3 regions of the Sphaerospermopsis torques-reginae ITEP-024 genome follow, and region 1 is predicted to be linked to each of the others. Evidence: predicted binding sites of a transcription regulator. Region 1 holds the regulator's gene; each other region holds the start of a gene.
The links. The regulator NtcA, encoded in region 1, controls nitrogen genes in cyanobacteria. The targets are predictions, from matches to a motif close to TNTGTANNNNNNNNTACANA.
Positions count from the first base shown of each region.

Region 2: the regulator NtcA is predicted to act here: its motif matches at 6,016-6,035, upstream of K2F26_RS16375 (SAM hydrolase/SAM-dependent halogenase family protein).
Region 3: the regulator NtcA is predicted to act here: its motif matches at 1,801-1,820, upstream of K2F26_RS19990 (Glu/Leu/Phe/Val family dehydrogenase).

Region 1 covers NZ_CP080598.1:3,991,521-3,998,677, reverse strand. Annotated here, with positions in the region: gene K2F26_RS18665 (hypothetical protein) at 1-58, shown strand, start outside; gene K2F26_RS18660 (polysaccharide biosynthesis/export family protein) at 175-1,605, opposite strand; gene K2F26_RS18655 (ABC transporter ATP-binding protein) at 2,044-3,018, opposite strand; gene hisB (imidazoleglycerol-phosphate dehydratase HisB) at 3,164-3,760, opposite strand; gene fabI (enoyl-ACP reductase FabI) at 3,859-4,635, opposite strand; gene ntcA (global nitrogen regulator NtcA) at 5,119-5,790, shown strand; gene K2F26_RS18635 (DUF3084 family protein) at 5,970-7,157, shown strand, end outside.
Region 2 covers NZ_CP080598.1:3,520,450-3,527,606, reverse strand. Annotated here, with positions in the region: gene fbp (class 1 fructose-bisphosphatase) at 1-55, opposite strand, end outside; gene K2F26_RS16415 (nucleotidyltransferase family protein) at 430-720, shown strand; gene K2F26_RS16410 (hypothetical protein) at 808-1,101, opposite strand; gene rnc (ribonuclease III) at 1,263-2,438, opposite strand; gene K2F26_RS16400 (glutaredoxin family protein) at 2,541-2,840, shown strand; gene K2F26_RS16395 (UDP-N-acetylmuramoyl-L-alanyl-D-glutamate--2,6-diaminopimelate ligase) at 2,873-4,381, shown strand; gene K2F26_RS16390 (photosystem I assembly protein Ycf3) at 4,509-5,030, shown strand; gene gatC (Asp-tRNA(Asn)/Glu-tRNA(Gln) amidotransferase subunit GatC) at 5,181-5,471, shown strand; gene pirA (arginine synthesis PII-interacting regulator PirA) at 5,798-5,953, opposite strand; gene K2F26_RS16375 (SAM hydrolase/SAM-dependent halogenase family protein) at 6,059-6,856, shown strand; gene K2F26_RS16370 (hypothetical protein) at 6,970-7,157, shown strand, end outside.
Region 3 covers NZ_CP080598.1:4,289,418-4,296,574, forward strand. Annotated here, with positions in the region: gene K2F26_RS19980 (carotenoid oxygenase family protein) at 1-300, shown strand, start outside; gene K2F26_RS19985 (cytochrome P450) at 361-1,704, opposite strand; gene K2F26_RS19990 (Glu/Leu/Phe/Val family dehydrogenase) at 1,902-3,191, shown strand; partial or broken gene K2F26_RS19995 (UPF0175 family protein) at 3,443-3,700, shown strand; gene K2F26_RS20000 (four-carbon acid sugar kinase family protein) at 3,967-5,289, shown strand; gene minC (septum site-determining protein MinC) at 5,423-6,544, shown strand; gene minD (septum site-determining protein MinD) at 6,760-7,157, shown strand, end outside.

The DNA.
Region 1 (7,157 bases):
TTTGGACTGGTTGAGCATTTATCCTGTTCTTTCTCTAGGTCTATCTTACCAATTTTAGATGAAAATTTGCAGGTTTGATTCAGGGCTAACAGCTAGTTACTGTTTTACTAACTCCTGTTAACCCTTTCCCCCTGCTCTTTACCAAAAAGTATGACTTTGATTGTGAACAGTATTTTAGAATCCAAAAAACCTGAGAACATTAAAGATAAGACCCAAAGGACCTGCTACAGTACCTACTGTATCACCAGCCTTGGCAACACCAGAACGGTTGACTACCACAACATCATTATTACGAAGTATGGGATTGGTTTCTTCGTTAATGCCTTTGGAGAAATCTATTTTTACTAACCGTTTAGTAACAGTACCATTGGGATTGAGACGAATCAAATCTACAGCACCACTACTAGCCCTAGCATCATTAAAGCCACCAGCAGCCAGTAAAGCCTGATTTAAAGAGCTATTCGGCTGTAAATTTGTTAATCCAGGTTTTTTCACTTCTCCGACTACCCCTACTTGAATAGTTGACGGTGATAAAGTAGTAGTAGCTAATTGTATTGCTTCCGCTGGATTAATCTCAGTGGCTGTGGGAACAACAATTGTATCTCCATCTTGCAACACCACATCTTGATTTAGATCCCCAGTTTGCAATAATTCCCAGAGATTGAGATTTAATGTTTGTTCTGAGCCAATTCTAGTAGGACGGCGGATTTTAATACTCCGCACATCCGCTTGTGATGTAATTCCTCCAGCTAGTTGAATTGCTCGCATGACAGTTGGTAAGCCTGTTCCTGGCGCTCCACCATCATTTCCACCACCACCACCTGGTGTTACTAAATAAGAACCGGGACGGTACACTTGACCTGTAATAGCTACTGTGCGGGGTGCAGTTTGACTAGCCGCATAATTGGCTGCAAATAAATTCCGAGCTTCAGCAACGTTGAAATCTGTGGCGGTGGGTACAACTATGGTGTCTCCATCCCGTAAGGTGATATCTTGGGGTATTCTGCCTGTTTGGGTGATTTCTTTGAGGTTGAGAGCAATAACCTGTTCACCAGAACGTCCGACCTTACGGCGTAATTGTACTTTAGTCACATCTGCTGCTAATGTTACCCCTTGGGCTGTGCTAAGTGCTGCTAATATTGTGGGATATTGTAAACCGGGATTATCGCCGCCGCTGCCCTGTAAACTGAGAGTGTAAGCGCCTGGTCGTGTTACCTCTCCAGCTACAAAAATGTTAATGGGACGAGGTGATAATAAATTAACTGAAATTAGCGGACGTTTGAGAAAGCGAGCATATCTTCTAGATATTTCGTCTGCTGCCTGTTCCGTTGTTAATCCAAGAACGGATATACTACCAATTAGAGGTAGGTTAATTGAACCACCAGGGGGTACTTGATATTCACCCGTATATTCAGGTACTTCAAATATGTTGACACGAATGCGATCGCCTCCTCCTAATAAGTAATCTGTAGATATGCTTGAGGTGGATGATACTGGTCGTTGTTGTGCTATGCTGACAGATGGTAAAGCAATATTGACACTCGTTAACAAAACTACAGCCGTAGTTGAATGGGTTAGAAATTTCCACAAATGTATATTAATCATATTTACCTGAGAATTTGAGACTACCATCTGTAATGTTCTAAACATTTTTAACGTTGACTATAGTTAATTATTCAAGTTCCCTAACATCCTTATTTTCCTGATTAACTATGATTTTCAGGATATAATTTGATTATGTATTCTGAATTTTTAGTTAACTTAATTTAAATTAAAACTCGGACATATCATCTAATTGTTAACGATTACAGCAAGTTTTTTCAAATTCGTCAATAGTGAAGAATCATATTTTATAGGGTTTAGGGAATAGAAGAAATTTTATTACAAGTTATTACCAGTAATTAGCCCTACATGATTTAAGTTACTTGTCAGTTATAAAAGCAAGTGTTTACACAATGTAGGGATCAGCATTTAGGAAACAGAAGAAGCTCCTGAATCTTGTACAAACGTTACCACGGAACGTATGTACTGAATCCTGAATTATTACTGATTTTGTTTTTGTATTTGTTGAATAAAGAACTCTTCTAAAGATTGACGAGTTAAGTTCATAGTCATAATTTTGCCACCCATTAATCGGAGACTGGCTAGAAAATCATAGTAATCTTCTTGTAAAATACCGTGCCAAGTACCATCAGGTTCAAATTGCAAATCAAGTATTCTTTTATTCAGAACTTCTGTATCGCCTCCTTGACCTTTAACATGATATGTATTCTCTGTACCTAAAAGTTCATTGAGAGAACCAGCACAAATTAATTCTCCTTTAGCCAGGATAGCAATGCGATCGCAAATTTGTTCTACTTCACTCAAAACATGACTGTTGAAAAATATTGTCTTTCCAGCTTTTTTGAGTGAGAGAATAATTTCTCGCATTTGGTAACGTCCCAAGGGATCAAGTCCAGACATTGGCTCATCTAAAAATACCAATTTTGGGTCATTAATTAATGCCTGAGCCATACCAACTCGTTGAAGCATTCCTTTAGAATAACGACGCATTAGCTTTTTGCGAGCATCAGTTTGGGATAACCCGACTAACTCTAACAGTTCGGGAATGCGTTGACGTTGCACCTTTTGAGGTATTTGAAATAAACCAGCAGCTAATTCCAGAAATTCCCAGCCGGTGAGATAGTCGTATAAATAGGGATTTTCTGGTAAGTAACCAATACGCTGTTTTACAGAGCGATCGCCCAATGGCTTACCTAATAATAATCCCCTGCCAGCAGAAGGGCGAATAATTCCCAGCAAAAGTTTTAACAGAGTGGTTTTACCAGCACCATTGGGACCCAATAAACCAAAGGTTTCACCTGGGTAAACTTGTAAAGAACAACTTTTGAGAGATACGACTTTTTGATTCAGCCAAAAACCCGTGCGATAAACTTTTCGCAACTCAGAAGTCAGGACTACTGGAGGCTGATCTACAGGATTCAGTTGAGGAGCGGATGTGTCTGCAACAGAATTCATCTTGTTTCAATTACCAATTACCGACTGGGTGCGATTGATTACAAGTTAAAAGGTAGCATGATAATAAACATGACTATATTGTAGTGTCAATTATCGCCAAGAGAATAGCTTTCTTACACTACCTTCTTACACTACCAGTAGTAACTTATAGCACACCTTTGGAACTAGGAATAGTCTCAGCACGACGAGGATCGATTTCTACTGCCATCCGCATCGCTCTCGCAAAGGCTTTAAAAGTTGCTTCAATAATATGATGAGAATTAATACCATCAAGTTGGCGAATATGTAAGGTCATTTGACTGTGATTCACCAACGCCACAAAAAATTCCCGCACCAGTTGGGTGTCATAAGTTCCCACTCTTTGAGTAGGAATGTCTAAACCATAACTGAGATGAGGTCTGCCAGAAAAGTCCAAAGCCACCTGAATCAAAGCTTCATCTAGGGGTGCAAGGAAATTACCAAAGCGGACAATGCCCTTTTTATTACCTAGTGCTTGATGTAAAGCTTGACCCAAGGTAATACCCACATCTTCATTAGTGTGGTGATCATCAATTTCCCAGTCACCTTTAGCTTGAATATCCAAATCAAATAAACCATGAGAGGCGATTTGATGGATCATGTGATCTAAAAAGGGAATACCCGTGTTAGCTTTGCAGATGCCTGTACCATCAATATTAATGGTTACTTGGACATCAGTTTCCCCAGTAGTACGCTTAACTGTAGCAATGCGGTTGTTAGTCATTAGTCATTAGTCATTCGTTATTGGTGATTAGTGATTGGTGATTGGGCTATTAACTTTACCCTGCTTTCTGTCACCTGTCACCTGTCACCTGTCACCTATTACATTCCCATCATTTCATATCCTGCATCTACATACAGGATTTGACCAGTAATGCCGCTAGATAAATCACTACACAAGAAAGTGGCTGTATTACCTACTTCTAATTGTGTAACGGTGCGACGCAGGGGTGCGATTGCCTCAACATGATGAATCATATCTAAAATGCCGCCTACTGCTGAAGATGCCAAAGTGCGGATGGGACCTGCGGAAATACCATTAACGCGAATATTTTGGGGACCCAGTTCTGCTGCTAAGTAACGAACACTAGCTTCTAATCCAGCTTTAGCTACACCCATGATGTTATAGTTAGGGATAGCTCGCACAGCACCTAAATAGGAGAGAGTAACAATACTACCGCCTTGAGTCATCAAAGGTTTGGCAGCACCGCTTAACTGAATCAGTGAATAAGTGCTAACTTCCAAAGCTTTATTAAAACCGGAACGGGAGGTTTTGCTAAAATCTCCGCTTAAATCTTCTTTGTTAGCAAAAGCCAGACAGTGAATGAGGATGTCTAATTTACCCCATTGATCACGGACAGTTTCAAAAGTGGCTTGAATTTGTTCCTCGTTTTCAACGTTACAGGGAAGAAATAAGCTAGGTTGGAGAGGTTCGACTAATTCTGAGACTTTTTTCTCGAATTTGCCTTTTTCATCTGGCAAATAGGTAATGCCCAAGTTAGCACCAGCTTGGTGTAGTTGTTGAGCAATACCCCAGGCAATGGAGCGATTATTGGCAATACCCGTGACTAAGGCATTTTTACCGGACAGATTCAGCATAGAAATAGTCAATGTGATCAATCATTAGGAGTATATATAACCATACTAGAATCTGACCCTATTTTTACTGAGTTAGGTAGGGGATTTTCAAAATTATCATTCGTTTGGGTGTTGTAAGCCAAAAATTTACGATAAAGCAGATTGCAGATCAATGAGGTACAGCATCTAGCTTGAAACATAGACAGAAAGAGAGTTTTACTCCTGACTCCTGACTCCTGTCTCCTGCTGTAATTGTTTAAGAAGTTATAAAGATATTGCAAATTTTTCTGCAAAAAAACCTTTATAGTTCAGTTTGATAAACGACTGATCAACAATTCTGGGCTAAAAATAACAAAAATTGGGTATCATGATCAACAAATAAAGATAAAATGAGAAATTTGAGTATAGGAAAAAACAAAAAGGTTGACGGTGCTTTATTGAATTTTCAGATGTATTCTTAGGTAATCAGTTTTTGTTTTTCCGGCATTGGGTAGGGGAAGGGAGATGATCGTGACACAAGATAAAGCCCTAGCAAATGTTTTTCGTCAGATGGCAACTGGAGCATTTCCGCCAGTTGTGGAGACGTTTGAACGCAACAAAACGATCTTTTTTCCCGGCGATCCCGCCGAACGAGTTTATTTTCTTCTCAAGGGTGCTGTGAAACTTTCCAGGGTATATGAAGCAGGAGAAGAAATAACGGTAGCATTGCTACGGGAAAATAGTGTTTTTGGCGTGTTGTCATTGCTAACGGGTAATAAGTCAGATAGGTTCTATCATGCAGTTGCCTTTACGGCGGTAGAATTACTTTCTGCCCCAATTGAACAAGTAGAGCAAGCACTCAAGGAAAATCCAGAATTATCAATGTTAATGCTGCGGGGACTATCTTCGCGGATTCTGCAAACAGAGATGATGATTGAAACCCTTGCTCATCGAGATATGGGTTCTCGGTTGATCAGTTTTTTGTTAATTCTCTGTCGGGATTTTGGTGTACCCTGTGCAGATGGCATTACCATTGATTTGAAGCTATCCCATCAGGCGATCGCTGAAGCAATTGGTTCTACTCGCGTTACAGTCACCAGATTGCTTGGCGATTTACGCGAGAAAAAAATGATCTCCATCCACAAGAAAAAGATTACTGTGCATAAACCTGTCACATTAAGTAAGCAATTTACTTAAAATCTGTTGGGGGGAAAGTTGGTACAAGTTGTATTGAAGTTGTGTTTGGAAAAAAATACCCGCAATCGGAGGTAATTGAAAAATTGACTAAATTCTGCTTTTGCCAATCTTCTTTCCCCCACAGACAATGGTTGAAAGTAGTAGGCTGTATCTGGAAGCATTTCTGGCGGTAGTTGAAGATGGCCACCGGGTACATCCTGATAGCAGCAATTTTAATTCTGGGGGGCGTGATTGCCACTGTGGGCGATCGCATTGGCACTAAAGTAGGCAAGGCACGCCTCTCTTTATTCAATCTGCGTCCCAAAAACACGGCGGTACTCGTAACTATTTTTACGGGTGGTGTAATTTCCGCCTCAACTTTAGCAATTTTATTTGCTGCTGATGAAGGTTTGCGGAAAGGAGTGTTTGAGTTAGAGGATATTCAAAAAGACCTAAGAAACAAGCGAGAACAATTAAAAATTGCCGAAACCCAAAAAACTGAGGTAGAAAATCAGTTAATTCAAGCGAGGAAAGAACAAGCTCAAGCACAGCAAGATTTACAGAAAATTAATCAGTCTCTACAAGCGGCGAATGCCAAACAACGGATCACCCAAGCTCAACTCAATCGCACTATTAGCCAACAAGCTAAAACTCAAGCCCAACTTCAAGGCACTCAAAGCCGACTCGGTGAAGTAGTAATTCAGTATAGACAAGCTATAAATGAACTAGAAAACCTTTATCAACAGCGTCAGGCATTGCAGACAGCAGTGCAAGAGTTGAGGGCAGAACGTCAGCGACTGTATGCTGAAGCGAAAAAAGCCATTGACGAAGCTAAGACAGCAATTGAAAAACGCGATCGTGAACTTGCTAATCGGCAAGAAGTTATTAAACAGCGCGATCAAAAAATCGCTAATTTAGATAAACTCATTCAAAATCGCAATTTAGAAATTAAAAAACGAGAACAAGTAATTGCCACTAGAGAAGCTCGGCTCAAAGAATTAGAAAATCAGCGACAATATTTAGAGCAGGAAGTAGCAAGGCTAGAAAAATATTACCAGTCTTATCGTGACCTGCGTTTGGGTAAATTGGCCTTAGTTCGTGGGCAAGTTTTGGCTGCTGGAGTAGTTCGTGTCGATAAACCTACTGCTGCTGGTGAAGTAGTAGTCCAAATTTTGCAAGAAGCTAACCGCAATGCCAACATCCAATTAAGTGAACCGGGAACAAATCCGGGAAATGCAGAATTATTGCGTGTTACCCAAGAGAGAGTTGAACAACTGATCAAGAAAATTCAAGATGGCAGAGAATATGTAGTGCGAATTTTTTCTGCGGGTAATTATGTCAGAGGAGAAAAACAGATAGAATTTTTTGCTGATGCCATGCCCAATCAA
Region 2 (7,157 bases), 470 kb from region 1:
CTCGGTCTAAGGCTTTATCGGTGGATAAATCTACAGGTTTTGATACTGAAGTCATTTTAGTTACTGCCTGGGATTTTGCTGTGAGTCCATGTTTATCTATGGCGGTTTTTAGCCACTACTTCTATCTTAGAAAGGTATTCGGATAACTTAAATGTGATTTTAGATAAACTAAAGAATTTCTCGTTCCCAGTCTCCGGCTGGGAATGTTGTCATTGAGTCTCTGACTCACAACCATGTAAAATAATGTTGATAGTTTTTGTCTGAATCAGGATTTCCAGGATTTGAGGATTTACAGGATGTGATTTTAATGATTTTTATCAGATATTCTTCTAATCTCAGAGTGGTAAAGAGACAAGTTTAAAAAACAATTTGGGTATCTAAGTGTGATTTTAGGTTACAATAGAAGTAGTGATTTTAATAAATGAATTTATGGGAATTAAAGAAGTATTACTGCCATTTCGTGAGGAAATATTACAAATTGCTGCTAAATATGGAGCTTATAATCTACGGATTTTTGGTTCAGTTGCTAGAGGTGAAGCAACACCAGATAGTGATGTAGATTTTTTGGTGGAACTAGAACCACATCTCAGTTTATTTGATTATATCGCCTTAACTCAAGATTTGGCAGTATTGTTAGGGCGTAAAGTAGATATTGCTGAACCTGAAAACTTACATGATTTAATAAAAGAGAAAGTATTAAGTGAAGCTGTACCATTATGAAAGATGAACGTTTATATCTAAGTAATATTAAAGAATGTATTGAACCTGTGTATCTATTTCTGCAAAAATTTCTCTTAGTTCAGGTTATTATTTCCAAATTCCAAATAATTGATTTAATCTTTTTAATTTTTCTTCATCTGTCAACATTGATTTTGTGTCTTGTTTTCTATAAACAGATAAGTTTATATCTTCAATCATTTTATCAACTAATTCTGCATCATCCGACCATTTACCAATAAATGAATCATTGATAATTTCTGGTTGCGTTAGTTGCTCAATCATTGCTTTAATGAGATCGGAAAGTTGACAATGATGAGTTTGGGTTAGCTGTTGTATTTTATCATACGTTTCTTGATCGAGTTCTACTTCTATTTTTTTCATAATTCTTTACCATTTAAATATAGATTTATTGTTATTATACCACAAGCATACCTGTCTTTACTATTAAAGTTAACTAAAGTTAAAAATATTCTCTCTATTTAGTCATCTTTAGATGACTTCAGATATAAGACTGGGAATTTATTCCCAGTCGGCACTTACATTCATTCTAGGTTACGCAAAGCATTTATCGCTGCTTGTTTTTTTGCATCTTTTGTATTCTTACCTTTACCTTGACCGTAGACTTTACCATTTATTTTGACTTGGATAGTAAACTCTTTATCGTGATCGGGTCCTGTTTCTTGAACAATCTCATATACAGGTTTATCAAATCCATTTTTTTGTGCGTATTGTTGTAACAATCCTATCGGATTTTCTAAACTCTCTACAGTTATATCTTCAGGAATTTGATGATCAAATATGGCATCAAATAGAGGATATACTAAATCTTGAACAGCTTCAATACCAGAATCCAGATAATACGCACCCATAATAGCTTCAAAAGTAGCACTCAGCAAAGATTCTCTGTTACTACCATCTTGTAGTTTTTCTCCCTTTCCTAATAAAACCCATTGACCTAAATTTAATTTCTTCGCTAGTTTAGCTAATTGGGGATTATCAACTAGCCGTTCCTTTAATTTACTTAATTTCCCTTCAGAAATATCTCCACACTTACTATAAACATAAGCACCTGCTAAGAAACCTAAAACAGAATCTCCTAAAAACTCAAATTGCTCATTATCTTTACTTATTCGCTTTTCGTAGGCATAAGAATCATGGGTTAATGCTCTTTCTAATAACGTCACATCTTCAAAAGGAATATCATTAAGAATAGGTGCTAAACGTTCTTTAAGTCTTATTTCTTGACTAGATAGCTGTTGTGTACGTTTTTGACTACGATTTTGTTCTTGTATTAGGGTTTGAAAAATCTTTTGTTTATATTTTTCAACTTCTTGTGGTTCTTCTGCTTCAATAGCTTGCAATAAACGATAAATACTATCTATTGCACGAAAAGCATCTTCTGTAGAAAATGGTGTATTATGCGCCCATTTATTGCGAATATCAATAATTTCACTAGCAAAGCCTCTTTCAACAGGTGATAAATGAGATTTAAATACTCTGTCCCATCTTTTTGTCATCACGGAAAGTAATGATGATATATCTTGCTTTAACCGTTCTTCTGTAGTTCGTTTTAAATTTGTATCTGGAGATAAGCATTGTCCAGCTTGAGCAAGCCATTGATTAGTATACTCAAGTTTCATTTTCTCTTCAACATAAGGATATAAACCTTGAGAAAGTAATTCGAGGCATTTTCCAATTGCGTCACGGTTATTTAACATATTCCAGATGCAGCTAATCTTAAAAGATTTTTAGATCCATAAAGGCTTAATACAGTTGTATATATAATACAGTTGTTATTATAATGGAGATTACACTGAAAAATGAGGTTAATATTATACAGTAAACCCGGTTGCCATCTCTGTGAAGGTTTACAAGAAAAGCTAGAACAAATTACAAGTATTGCTTTTGATTTGGAAATACGCGATATTACGACTCGTGAAGACTGGTTTAATGCTTATCAGTATGAAATACCGGTTTTGTTTTTATCGAACCGCCCAGACGCAGAGGGCGCAGAGGTGTTACATTCTATACCTCGTCTTTCTCCTCGCGCAAATGTTCGGCAGTTGGAACAATTGCTTTTAAAATATATTCCCAATATGGAAAATAATAATGCAGAATAGGCGCAAGGTTAGCTTGTGGCGAGGTGCGATATATGAATTTACGGGAATTGTTGGCGGTTGTTGATGGTGTAGAATGTCCTCAGTCTGGGGATGTGGAGGTTAAGGGGATAAAAACTAATTCCCATGCTTGCGGTTTGGGAGATTTGTTTATTGGGATGCCAGGTACTAGAGTAGATGGGGGTGAGTTTTGGGAGAGTGCTTTAGCTGCTGGTGCTGTTGCTGCTATTATCTCTCCAGATGCGATCGCCAAATATCCACCTACACAGTCAGAAATGGTGATCAGTGCCAGTAATATGAATAAGGTCTGCGCTGAAATTTCTGCGGCTTTTTATGGTTATCCTGGACGAAAGCTCAAAATGGTGGGTGTTACCGGCACGAACGGTAAAACCACAACTACCCACCTAATTGAATATTTTCTCACAAAAGCCAATTTGGCGACGGCTTTATTAGGAACTCTTTACACTCGTTGGCCTGGTTTTTCCCAAACTGCTGCTTTTACTACTCCTTTTGCTGTAGACTTACAACACAATCTAGCTCAAGCGGTTGATGCTGGGTGTGAGTTTGGGGTGATGGAAGTTAGTTCCCATGCTTTAGCACAGGATCGGGTTTTTGGTTGTGCTTTTGAGGTGGCTGTTTTTAGCAATCTCACCCAAGATCATCTTGACTATCACAAGGATATGGAAGATTATTTTGGGGCTAAGGCTTTGTTATTTAGTCCTGATTATCTCCAAGGTAGAGCAATTATTAATGCTGATGATGAATATGGTAAGCGTTTAATTGCTGGTTTAGGAAAAGAACGGGTTTGGACTTATAGCGTTAATAATAATACTGCTGATTTGTGGATGAGTGGTTTAAATTATCAGCCAACAGGTGTTAGCGGTATTTTACATACTCCTAAAGGTGATGTCGCTTTTAGTTCTCCTTTGGTGGGACAATATAATTTAGAAAATCTTTTAGCTGCTGTGGGTGCGGTTTTACATCTGGGTTTAGATTTACAATTAGTTGCAAAATCTATACCTGATTTTCCAGGAGTGCCGGGAAGAATGGAACGGGTGCAAATTAGCGATAATCAAGATGTTAGCGTGATTGTAGACTATGCCCACACTCCTGATAGTTTAGAAAATTTACTGAAAGCAGCACGTCCGTTTATACCAGGAAGAATGATTTGTGTGTTTGGGTGTGGAGGAGATAGAGACAGAACAAAACGCCCGAAAATGGGTAAAATTGCCGCAGAATTAGCTGATATTGCGGTAGTAACGTCAGATAACCCCCGCACAGAAAACCCTGATAAGATTTTAGAGGATATTTTGGCAGGTATTCCTGATGTTGTGCAACCGGTGGTAATTGGCGATCGCGCTACAGCTATCCGTACTGCTATCCTAGAAGCTCAACCCGGTGATGGTGTATTATTGGCAGGTAAAGGCCACGAAGATTATCAAATTTTAGGTACGGAAAAAATCCATTTTGATGATCGAGAACAAGCACGGGAAGCTTTACAGTTGAGAGGAGTCAGGAGTCAGGAGTCAGGAGTCAGGAGGTAGGGGAAGTGGGGGAAGTAGGGGAAGTAGGGGAGATAACACCCCAGTCACCAGTCACCAGTCACCAGTCACAAGTCACCAATCACCAAAAATCAGCTAGATTAACTTATAGGATAAGAAAGGGGCAAATATGCCAAGAACACAGAAAAACGATAACTTTGTTGACAAGTCTTTTACCGTTATGGCAGATATTATTCTCAAAATACTGCCAACTAACAAAAAAGCGAAGGAAGCATTTGTATATTACCGTGATGGTATGTCAGCACAAGCTGAAGGCGAATATGCTGAAGCTTTAGAATATTATGAAGAAGCTTTATCTTTAGAAGAAGACTCTAACGATAAGAGTTTTATTCTCTATAATATGGGTTTGATTTATGCTAGTAATGGCGATCATGAAAAAGCTTTAGAATTTTATCATCAAGCAATTGAATTAAACCCCCGTCTACCCCAGGCTTTAAATAATATCGCTGTAATTTATCACTACAAAGGTGAAAAAGCTAAAGAAGAGGGTGATAATGACGCTGGTGAAGCGTTGTTTGATCAAGCCGCGGATTATTGGATTAGAGCGATTCGTCTAGCTCCTAATAATTATATTGAAGCACAAAACTGGTTAAAAACTACCGGGCGATCGCAAATTGACGTATTCTTTTAATTTGGTAATGGGTAATTGGTAATTGGTAATGGGTAATTGGTAATTGGTAGTTAGAAACAACTCTTTTCTGTCACCTGTCACCTGTCACCTGTCACCTGTCACCTGTCACCTGTCACCTATTCCCTATTCCCTATTCCCTATTCCCTGACTATGATAGATCGTGAACAAGTCCATAAAGTTGCTAACCTCGCTCGGTTAGAATTAACACCAGAGGAAGAAGCGCAATTTTCCACCCAACTCAGTAGTATTCTAGAGTATGTCGAACAACTGAGCGAACTTGATGTTGCTGATGTACCTCCCACAACTAGAGCTATTGATGTTAGCAATGTCACAAGAGAAGATAAATTACAACCCTATCCTGATCGAGAAGCTATTCTCAGCAGCGCACCTGAACAGGAAGGAGATTTTTTCAAAGTTCCTAAAATTCTCAATGCTGATTAAACAACAATTAACAATTGATAATTGACAATTGATAATTGTTTAATTCAAGGTTTAAACCCTCCCCTTTCAAGGGGATAAAACCCAAAAAAATCCGCTTTTTCAATATTCTTCCTCATTGTCAATTGTTCATTGTTAATTGTCGATTATTGAAAAACTACCAAAATTAAACAAATTTTAGGAAGTTTCAGGGGAATTATCTTTCCCTGGTTTTTTGTTTAGTCTTGATTTTACGACCCCATAAAAAAACCTGCTTTCGCAGGTAAACACACAACCAAACTAAAAAGCCTAAAAAATTAACATGAATAAACATCAATATTGAAAATACTTCATTGGTAATAAGCTTGTTCAGCTTCTAACTGACGAATCAAATTTTCATCACCTTGAGATTTTGCCACCTGTAAACGATGTTCAACGCTTTTTTTCATACTTTGTCTGTGTGCTTCTTCAGCTTTTTGAATTGCTTGTAGTCTATTTCTACTCATTGCCATAATTTTTACCTTGATACTCTTGATTTTGATGTCATGTTTTGATAACATACCACGTTTTTGTAGTTGTTGTTACAGAAAATTGTTAATAATTGTAAATCTATGAATCAAGTAAATATCTTGACTTTGTTAAGTGATTTTGGATATAATGATGTATATGTCGGAGTAATGAAAGGTATAATTTGCCAAGTTAACCCAAATCTAACCTTAATAGATTTAAATCATCAAATTCCACCGCAAAACATCGCCGCAGCTAGATTTTCCTTGATGAATGCTTATCCTTACTTTCCCCAGGGTACGGTACATTTAGCGGTAGTAGATCCGGAAGTAGGTGGTCAAAGGAGAGCGATCGCCCTAAAATTAGAAAAAGGTTATCTTGTTGGACCAGATAACGGCATTTTTAGCGGTATAATTGCTGAAAATCCGGTAATTACAGCAATAGAATTAACAAACTCTGAATATTGGCGAATATCTCAACCTAGCAGCACTTTTCACGGTAGAGATATTTTCGCACCTGTCGCGGCACATTTAGCAAGTGGTGTATCTCTGCAAAAGTTAGGCAGGGAAATAAATCCTGAAACTTTGGTAAAATTAAATATTGCAAAATGTCAAATTATAACTAATGGTGTAGCAAGTTGTATTCAATATATAGATCACTTTGGTAATTTAATCAGTAATATCCCTGGTAGTTTTGTGGAGGGTAAAACCTGGTGTGTAGAAGTTCAGGGTTTGCAAATACCAGGATGTGCAACTTACAGTGATGTGGAAGCTGGGGAAGTTTTAGCTTTGGTTGGTAGTCATGGGTGGGTAGAAGTTGCTGTAAATAGCGGTAATGCACAGATACAATTGCAAATGAAATATTTAGATAATTTACAAGTCTTGTTTTTGGAAGATTGTTAATTTATACTTAAAGGGTAGTTTCGCGCCAAGGCGCTAAGGAGCAAAGGCGCAAAGGAAGAAAGGAAGAAATTGTTTTGATTGATGTATAAAATTACTGTCTACTAAAAACTAATATGAAAGGAAAATTCTCAACAACTCTTATTTTATCGTCTTTACTGGCTTTAGCTACCACTGTCAGTATCAGTAAACCTAGCTATGCAGGTGGTACTAGATTTTATTGTGATAGAGTTGGTGGTGAATATTTCACTTTTGCACGCACAGAAGACGGGAGAAAATATCGGGTGATGAAATGGACATCCAC
Region 3 (7,157 bases), 300 kb from region 1:
ACAGGAAATGCACCCTTACAAGCAATCATGAAAGTAGATTTACAAACAGAAAAGCGAGAAATTTGGAGTGCAGCACCACGGGGTTTTATGGGTGAACCAATTTTTATTCCTCGTCCTAATTCTCAACAAGAAGATGAAGGTTGGGTAATAGCTTTAGTTTATGATGCTGAACATCATCGTTCAGATGTAGTGATTTTAGATGCTCAGGATTTTTCAAAAGGTGCGATCGCAAAATTACACCTTAAACATCATATTCCATACAGTTTACATGGGAGTTTTACACCAGAAATATTCATTTAATTAATGTAGGTTGGGTTAAGCGATAGCGCAACCCAACAAATTACTAAAAATTAAATCAACTTAAATAGAACGGAAAACCACCTTTAAACCATCACTGGGTTGAGGTGTGGGTGTCATTTTTAAATCTAAATTTTGTCCTGGTACAAGTTCCCATTCATAACCACGCAACAGCAACGCAGCAAATATTTTCATTTCCAACTTAGCAAATTCTTTACCTATACATTCTCTCATTCCCCCACCAAAGGTAACATAACTAAAGGGTTTAGATTTATCCTCATTTCTCTCTACACCAAACCTTTGAGGGTCAAAACTTTGGGCATCTTTATAGATAGTTTCGTCCTGATGGGTTTTCCCTATTTGATATAGTATACTCCAACCTTGAGGAATACTATATCCATTAAATTCACAAGTTTTAGTTACAGAACGAAAACCACCACCAACAGGAGGAATAACTCGCAAAACTTCCTTGAGTATTTGGTCTAAATAAGTCATTTGTTTTAAATGTTCAGATGTGAGCGCACCTGTAACATTTATTTGTTGTTGTTCTTTTCTTGCTGCTGCTAAAATGTCCGGGTTTTGTGCTAACAACAAACAAAAAGAAGACATTGCCGAAGTTAAAGTTTCATGTCCAGCAAATAATAATGTCAAAATTTGATCTTTGAGTTCATTTACACTCAAACTATTACCATCTTCATCTTTAGCATTTAACAACAAATCCAAAGCATCTGTTTCTGAATTTTCTAAACTTGGTTGCTTTTGACGTTGTAAAATAATCTTCTCAATTTTTGCTAATAACAATTCTCTACTTTTTAAAGCTTTACTAAATTTAGTCCAAGGTAAACGAATAGGAAGAGTAAATAAACCTTGACACCATTCTTCAAATAATTCCGCAAAATGAGCATCATTAGTAGTATCTGTTCCTACTAATAATTTACAAGCTACATCAAAAGTATATTGTCTGATTTCAGGATACCAGGTTAATTGACCTAAATTTACCCATTTTTGTAAATAGCTATTAGTAATTTCCACCATTCCTGGTACATAACTAGCTAAAGCTCTGGGTTGAAATGCTTGAGCTAATAATTTACGTCTGGTTTGATGAATGCTTCCAGTTTGTGTTGCTAAAGATGCAGGACCAAGCAATTCTGAAACAGTCTTAGGCCATTGAATTGTAAAATTTTGATTTTCACCACTAAATACAAAGCGGTTTGCATCTGCTCCTATCATCATAATTGTAGGAGAACCAAAGATATTAGTTTTAAAAACGTTGCCGTATTTCTTTTGTCGTTTATTGGCAAAGTTTTTATCTGTTAAAAAACTAATTGTTTCACCAATGATAGGTAAACCAAAGTTTCCAGGTGGTAAAGGTAATTGATTTTGTAATTTGTTGTCTTGGGTTTTCATGTTGTGTTTAACTTATTTATTTAATAAAACTTAAACAATTGTAATATATTTGTTAATTCTGGCCAAGTTGCCACCATGCAGAAATAAAACTAAAAAATTGTAACGAAAACTACAAAATTCATATTTTTTCAAAAAAACAGGGTAAGCTAACCTTACATATCCGGTTCACCAAAGTACCGTGATGAGGAGTAAATGTTATGGTTACAACCTCGCGCCCAGTGTGGGAAAATCATTCCCCAGCCCATATTTGCCCGTTTGATCAAGCTTGTAGTTATTTAGAATGGGCAGGTAAAGAGTTAAAATTAGATCCTGGTTTATTAGAAATTCTCAGCCATCCCCGGAAAGTCGTCACAGTTTCCATACCCGTCAAAATGGATAATGGGGAAGTGCGGGTTTTAGCCGGACATCGGGTACAACATTCGGATATTTTAGGACCATATAAAGGTGGTATTCGCTACCATCCGGCGGTGACTTTACGGGAAGTTTCCGCTTTAGCGATGTTGATGACTTGGAAATGTGCGTTGTTAGGTATTCCCTACGGTGGTGCTAAAGGTGGTATTCCCATAGATCCGAAAAAATACAGTGTGGGAGAATTAGAAAGAATTAGTCGCCGTTATATCAGTGAGTTAATTAAAGATATCGGACCATCAGTAGATATACCAGCCCCAGACATGGGTACATCTGCGCGGGAAATGGCCTGGATGATGGATACTTATTCTGTAAATATGGGTCATGCTGTACCCGGTGTTGTTACTGGTAAACCGCTTTCTGTGGGTGGTTCTCTGGGTCGGGAAATGGCTACGGGGCGGGGTGTAATGATTATTGTCCGGGAAGCCTTGGCAGATCAAGGTAAATCCCTGGCAGATGTAAAAATTGCTATTCAAGGTTTCGGTAATGTGGGGGGTGCTGCGGCTGAATTGTTATACCAAGCCGGGGCGAAAATTATTGCGGTTTCCAGTGGTGCTGGGGGTGTATATGCGGAAACTGGGCTTGATATTCCAGCTTTAAAAGCTTATGCTGCGGAAAATCGTCGCAGTGTGGTAGGTTTTCCCCAAGCTATACCCATTAGTAACGCAGATTTACTCACTTTACCTTGTGATGTATTAATTCCTGCTGCTTTAGAAAATCAAATTACGGAAGAAAATGTGCATCAGATTCAAGCGCAAATGATTGCTGAAGCAGCTAATGGACCTGTGACTTTGGAAGCTAACCGAGTTTTGGAAGACCGTGGAGTAACCGTTTTACCGGATATTTTAGCCAATGCTGGGGGGGTAGTAGTTAGTTATTTGGAATGGGTGCAAGGTCTTTCTTATTTGTTCTGGGATGAGGAGAGGGTAAACCGGGAAATGGAACATTTGATGGTAAATGCTTACCGTCAAGTGATGCAACAAGCACAGACTCGCAGGGTAAATTTACGGTTGGCTGCTTATACCCTTGGCGTGGGTAGAGTGGCGCAAGCTTTGACCGATAGGGGTTTGTATCCTTAGTTATAGGGTTGTAACTTGTTAACTCGTTCCCAGTCTCAGACTGGGAATGCTATTACAGAGTCTTCATAACCTAATATATATAGCAATCCGATTTGAGTTATGAACAAATAGTACAAATGATTTGGTAAGGTTAGGATACTCAAAGTCTTAATCTAGTTCGATTTACGCCAATAGTAACTATGATCTAATCGTTCTATAATCATTTAGGATTGCTATATTGTACAATTAATTATGTAGCTTTCCTATAAAAAATGTCTTTGCAACTTAAAATTAACTATCCTGAAACTTTACCTGATGCTGTTGGTAAAACTAGAGAACAATTTGAACAAGAAGCAAAATGGGCAATGGCTGTAAAATTATATGAAATGAACCGCCTTTCTTCTGGTATGGCTGCTGCATTATTAGGAGTATAAAGAGTGAATTTTATTCACAAATTAAATGATTATGGAGTGTATTTAATTTATTTTAGTGAAGAAGAATTATTATCAGATATAGAAAATAATCAGTAATCAGTAATCAGCTATTATCTAGAGAGAGACTGAGTTAATAACAAAGATGCTCCAGGTTTGTCCAATTACACGAGATTTAATAAGAGCAATTTACAGCCTATTATTGATAGTTTCAGGTTTTTGCTGACTGCTGATAGCTGACGGCTCAATGCTGATCTTAAATCAATGATTGCAGTTAAATTTAGATATGCAAAAATAATTGAAAAATCTCAAAAAAATGTCATCATATTTTAAATGTAGAATATTTACCACCATTAACATACTCCATGAATAACCAACCCAAAATAATCGTTTTAGATGATGATCCTACCGGTTCTCAAACCGTTCACAGTTGCTTATTGCTGATGCGCTGGGATGTGGAAACCTTGCGTTTAGGTTTAAAAGATGATGCTCCCATTTTCTTTATTTTAACCAATACGCGATCGCTTACCCCAGAAGATGCAGCAAATGTCACCAGAGAAGTTTGTCATAACCTGAAAATCGCCTTAGAAGCAGAAAACATCGAGGATTTTCTCGTAGTTAGTCGTTCTGACTCTACTTTACGCGGTCATTATCCCATAGAAACCGATGTCATTGCCGAAGAACTCGGACCTTTTGATGCTCATTTTCTTGTACCGGCATTTTTTGAAGGTGGTAGAATTACCCGTGACAGCATCCATTATTTAATAATTGATGGTGTACCCACCCCCGTACATGAAACAGAATTTGCTCGTGATTCTGTATTTAGTTACAATTACAGCTACTTACCCAAGTATGTAGAAGAAAAAACCAAAGGACGCATCAAGGAAGCTACTGTCACCAGATTTTTACTTGATGATATCCGTAAAGGATGCTTAGAAAGATTATTGCAACTGCATGATAACCAGTGTGGGGTAGTTGATGGAGAAATTCAAGCGGATCTTAACACCTTTGCGGTAGATATATTAACAGCCGCAAGTCAAGGTAAACGCTTTTTATTCCGTTCCGCTGCTAGTATATTAACAGCTTTAGCTGCTTTACCCCCCCAACCCATAGCTGCTGAAAATATGGCAGAATATGTGCGTGGTGGTAAACCAGGTGCAGTTATTGTTGGTTCTCATGTGAAAAAGACAACTCAACAGTTAGAATCACTGTTAACAGTTGCGGGAACGGTAGGGATAGAAGTTAATGTGGGAAGATTACTAGATGATGGAGTCAATGAATCTGCTAAACTGCTAACCGAGATTCTAGAACAAATCCGGGAAGTACATAACGCTGGTAAAACACCAGTAGTTTATACTAGCCGTCAGGAATTGACTTTTAAAGATGTCAAAACTAGGTTAGACTTTGGGGCAAGAGTTTCGGCTTTACTAATGGATATTGTAAAGGGTTTACCAGCTGATATAGGATTTTTAATCAGCAAGGGGGGTATAACTTCTAATGATGTCTTGAGTACAGGTTTAAATTTAACTTCTGCTCGTTTATTAGGTCAAATTTTAGCCGGTTGTTCAATGGTAATTACACCATCTGATCATCCTCAGTTTCCTAATTTACCTGTGGTTTTATTTCCCGGTAATGTCGGTAATGCTGATGCCTTGGCTACAATTTATCAAAGATTGACTAATCAGTAATCAGTTATCAGTTATCAGGAGTCAGGAGTCAGGAGAATTTTAGATTTTAGATTTTAGATTAATTCATGAAATATAATCCAAAATCCAAAATCCAAAATAGAATCACCAATCACCAATCACCAATCAATTACGAATGAATTCTGATTCTAAGAAATCACCAAAAGATTTGGAAATGGAGTCAAATTCTGCACTTACCGATGCAGAATCAATCTCGATGAATAATCATAGAAAGGAAAAAAAAGCCAAACCTGTTGATAAAGAGGCAGATAGTAATGTAGATGTTAAAGATAGTGATTCTATCATTCCCACGGGAGAGCTAAATTCAGTTCTTGCCTATTTACAAGCTAATGCAGATGGGAAGGTAGACTCTAATTCTGAAGATAAATCTGAAGATAAATCTGAAGATAAATCTGAAGATAAGAAAACAGAAACAACCAATTTAGAATTGATTGATCTGAACAGCGATGAGTTAGTATCAACAGGAAATAATAACAACAATAATATTCAAGTTCAGTTAAAAACTGAGGAAGGAAGACTATTATTAATTTTGCCAACAGAATCTCAAGTACCAGCTTCTGATTTCAGTGCGTCCGAGATTTGGCAACAAATGAGACAGCGGCTTAATGGTAGCGATCGCCTACGCATACCTAATACTATAGTACATTTAGTAGCAAAAGACCGCTTATTAGACTCAAGACAACTGCAAGAACTGGCAGAAACTTTAAAGGAACTGCAACTAGAGTTAAAATCAGTCGCCACAAGTCGCAGACAAACAGCGATCGCCGCTTGTACATTAGGTTATTCTGTCGAACAAATCCAACTACAACCATCCTTCACTGCTGACGCTCAACCAGGTCCTAAACCTCTAGCAGATGCGCTCTATCTAGAAATGACAGTAAGATCAGGTGGAGAAATTCGCCATCCCGGCACTGTGATTATTTTGGGAGATATCAACCCTGGTGGTATTGTGGTTGCAGATGGTGATATTCTCGTTTGGGGGCGTTTGCGGGGGGTAGCTCATGCCGGCGCTGGGGGAAATCGTGATTGTCTAATTATGGCTTTGCAAATGGAACCAACCCAACTGCGAATCGCCGATGCAGTAGCTAGAGCGCCTGAAAAATCACTAACACATTTTTTCCCAGAAGTGGCACATATCACACCCGAAGGCATCCGTATTGCCAAAGCTACTGATTTTTCTCGCAGTCAGTTAAGCAAAATTAATCAAAGTCTCTATGGCAGGAGTCAGGAGTCGTAGGGGCGAAGCATTCGGAAAACAACCTTGGACAAAAATTGATAATTTATCGCCCGAATGCTTCGCCCGTACAGGAGTCAGGAGTACAATCTGATAATGCTGGAAGTTTCATCATATATTGATGTTATCAGCGCCCCGTCTACTGCTATAACTATTTCTAAATATTCTCTAAATATTTAGTATTATTTCCACCAACCCTAATCGAGCGCATTGCTGTTATGAGTCGTATTATTGTAATTACCTCCGGTAAAGGAGGAGTGGGTAAAACCACGGTTTCCGCAAATTTGGGCATGGCTTTAGCCAAAATCGGGCGACAAGTGGCCTTAGTTGATGCGGATTTTGGTCTGAGAAATTTAGATTTGTTGCTAGGACTAGAAAACCGCATTGTCTACACAGCAGTAGAAGTATTAGCTAGAGAGTGTCGTTTAGATCAAGCTTTAGTCAAAGATAAACGACAACCGAATCTGGTACTACTACCAGCAGCCCAAAATCGCACCAAAGACGCGGTGACACCGGACCAGATGAAATTGCTAGTAAATGCACTAGCGCAAAAATACCAATATGTAGTTATAGATAGTCCCGCAGGGATTGAAATGGGGTTTAAAAATGCGATCGC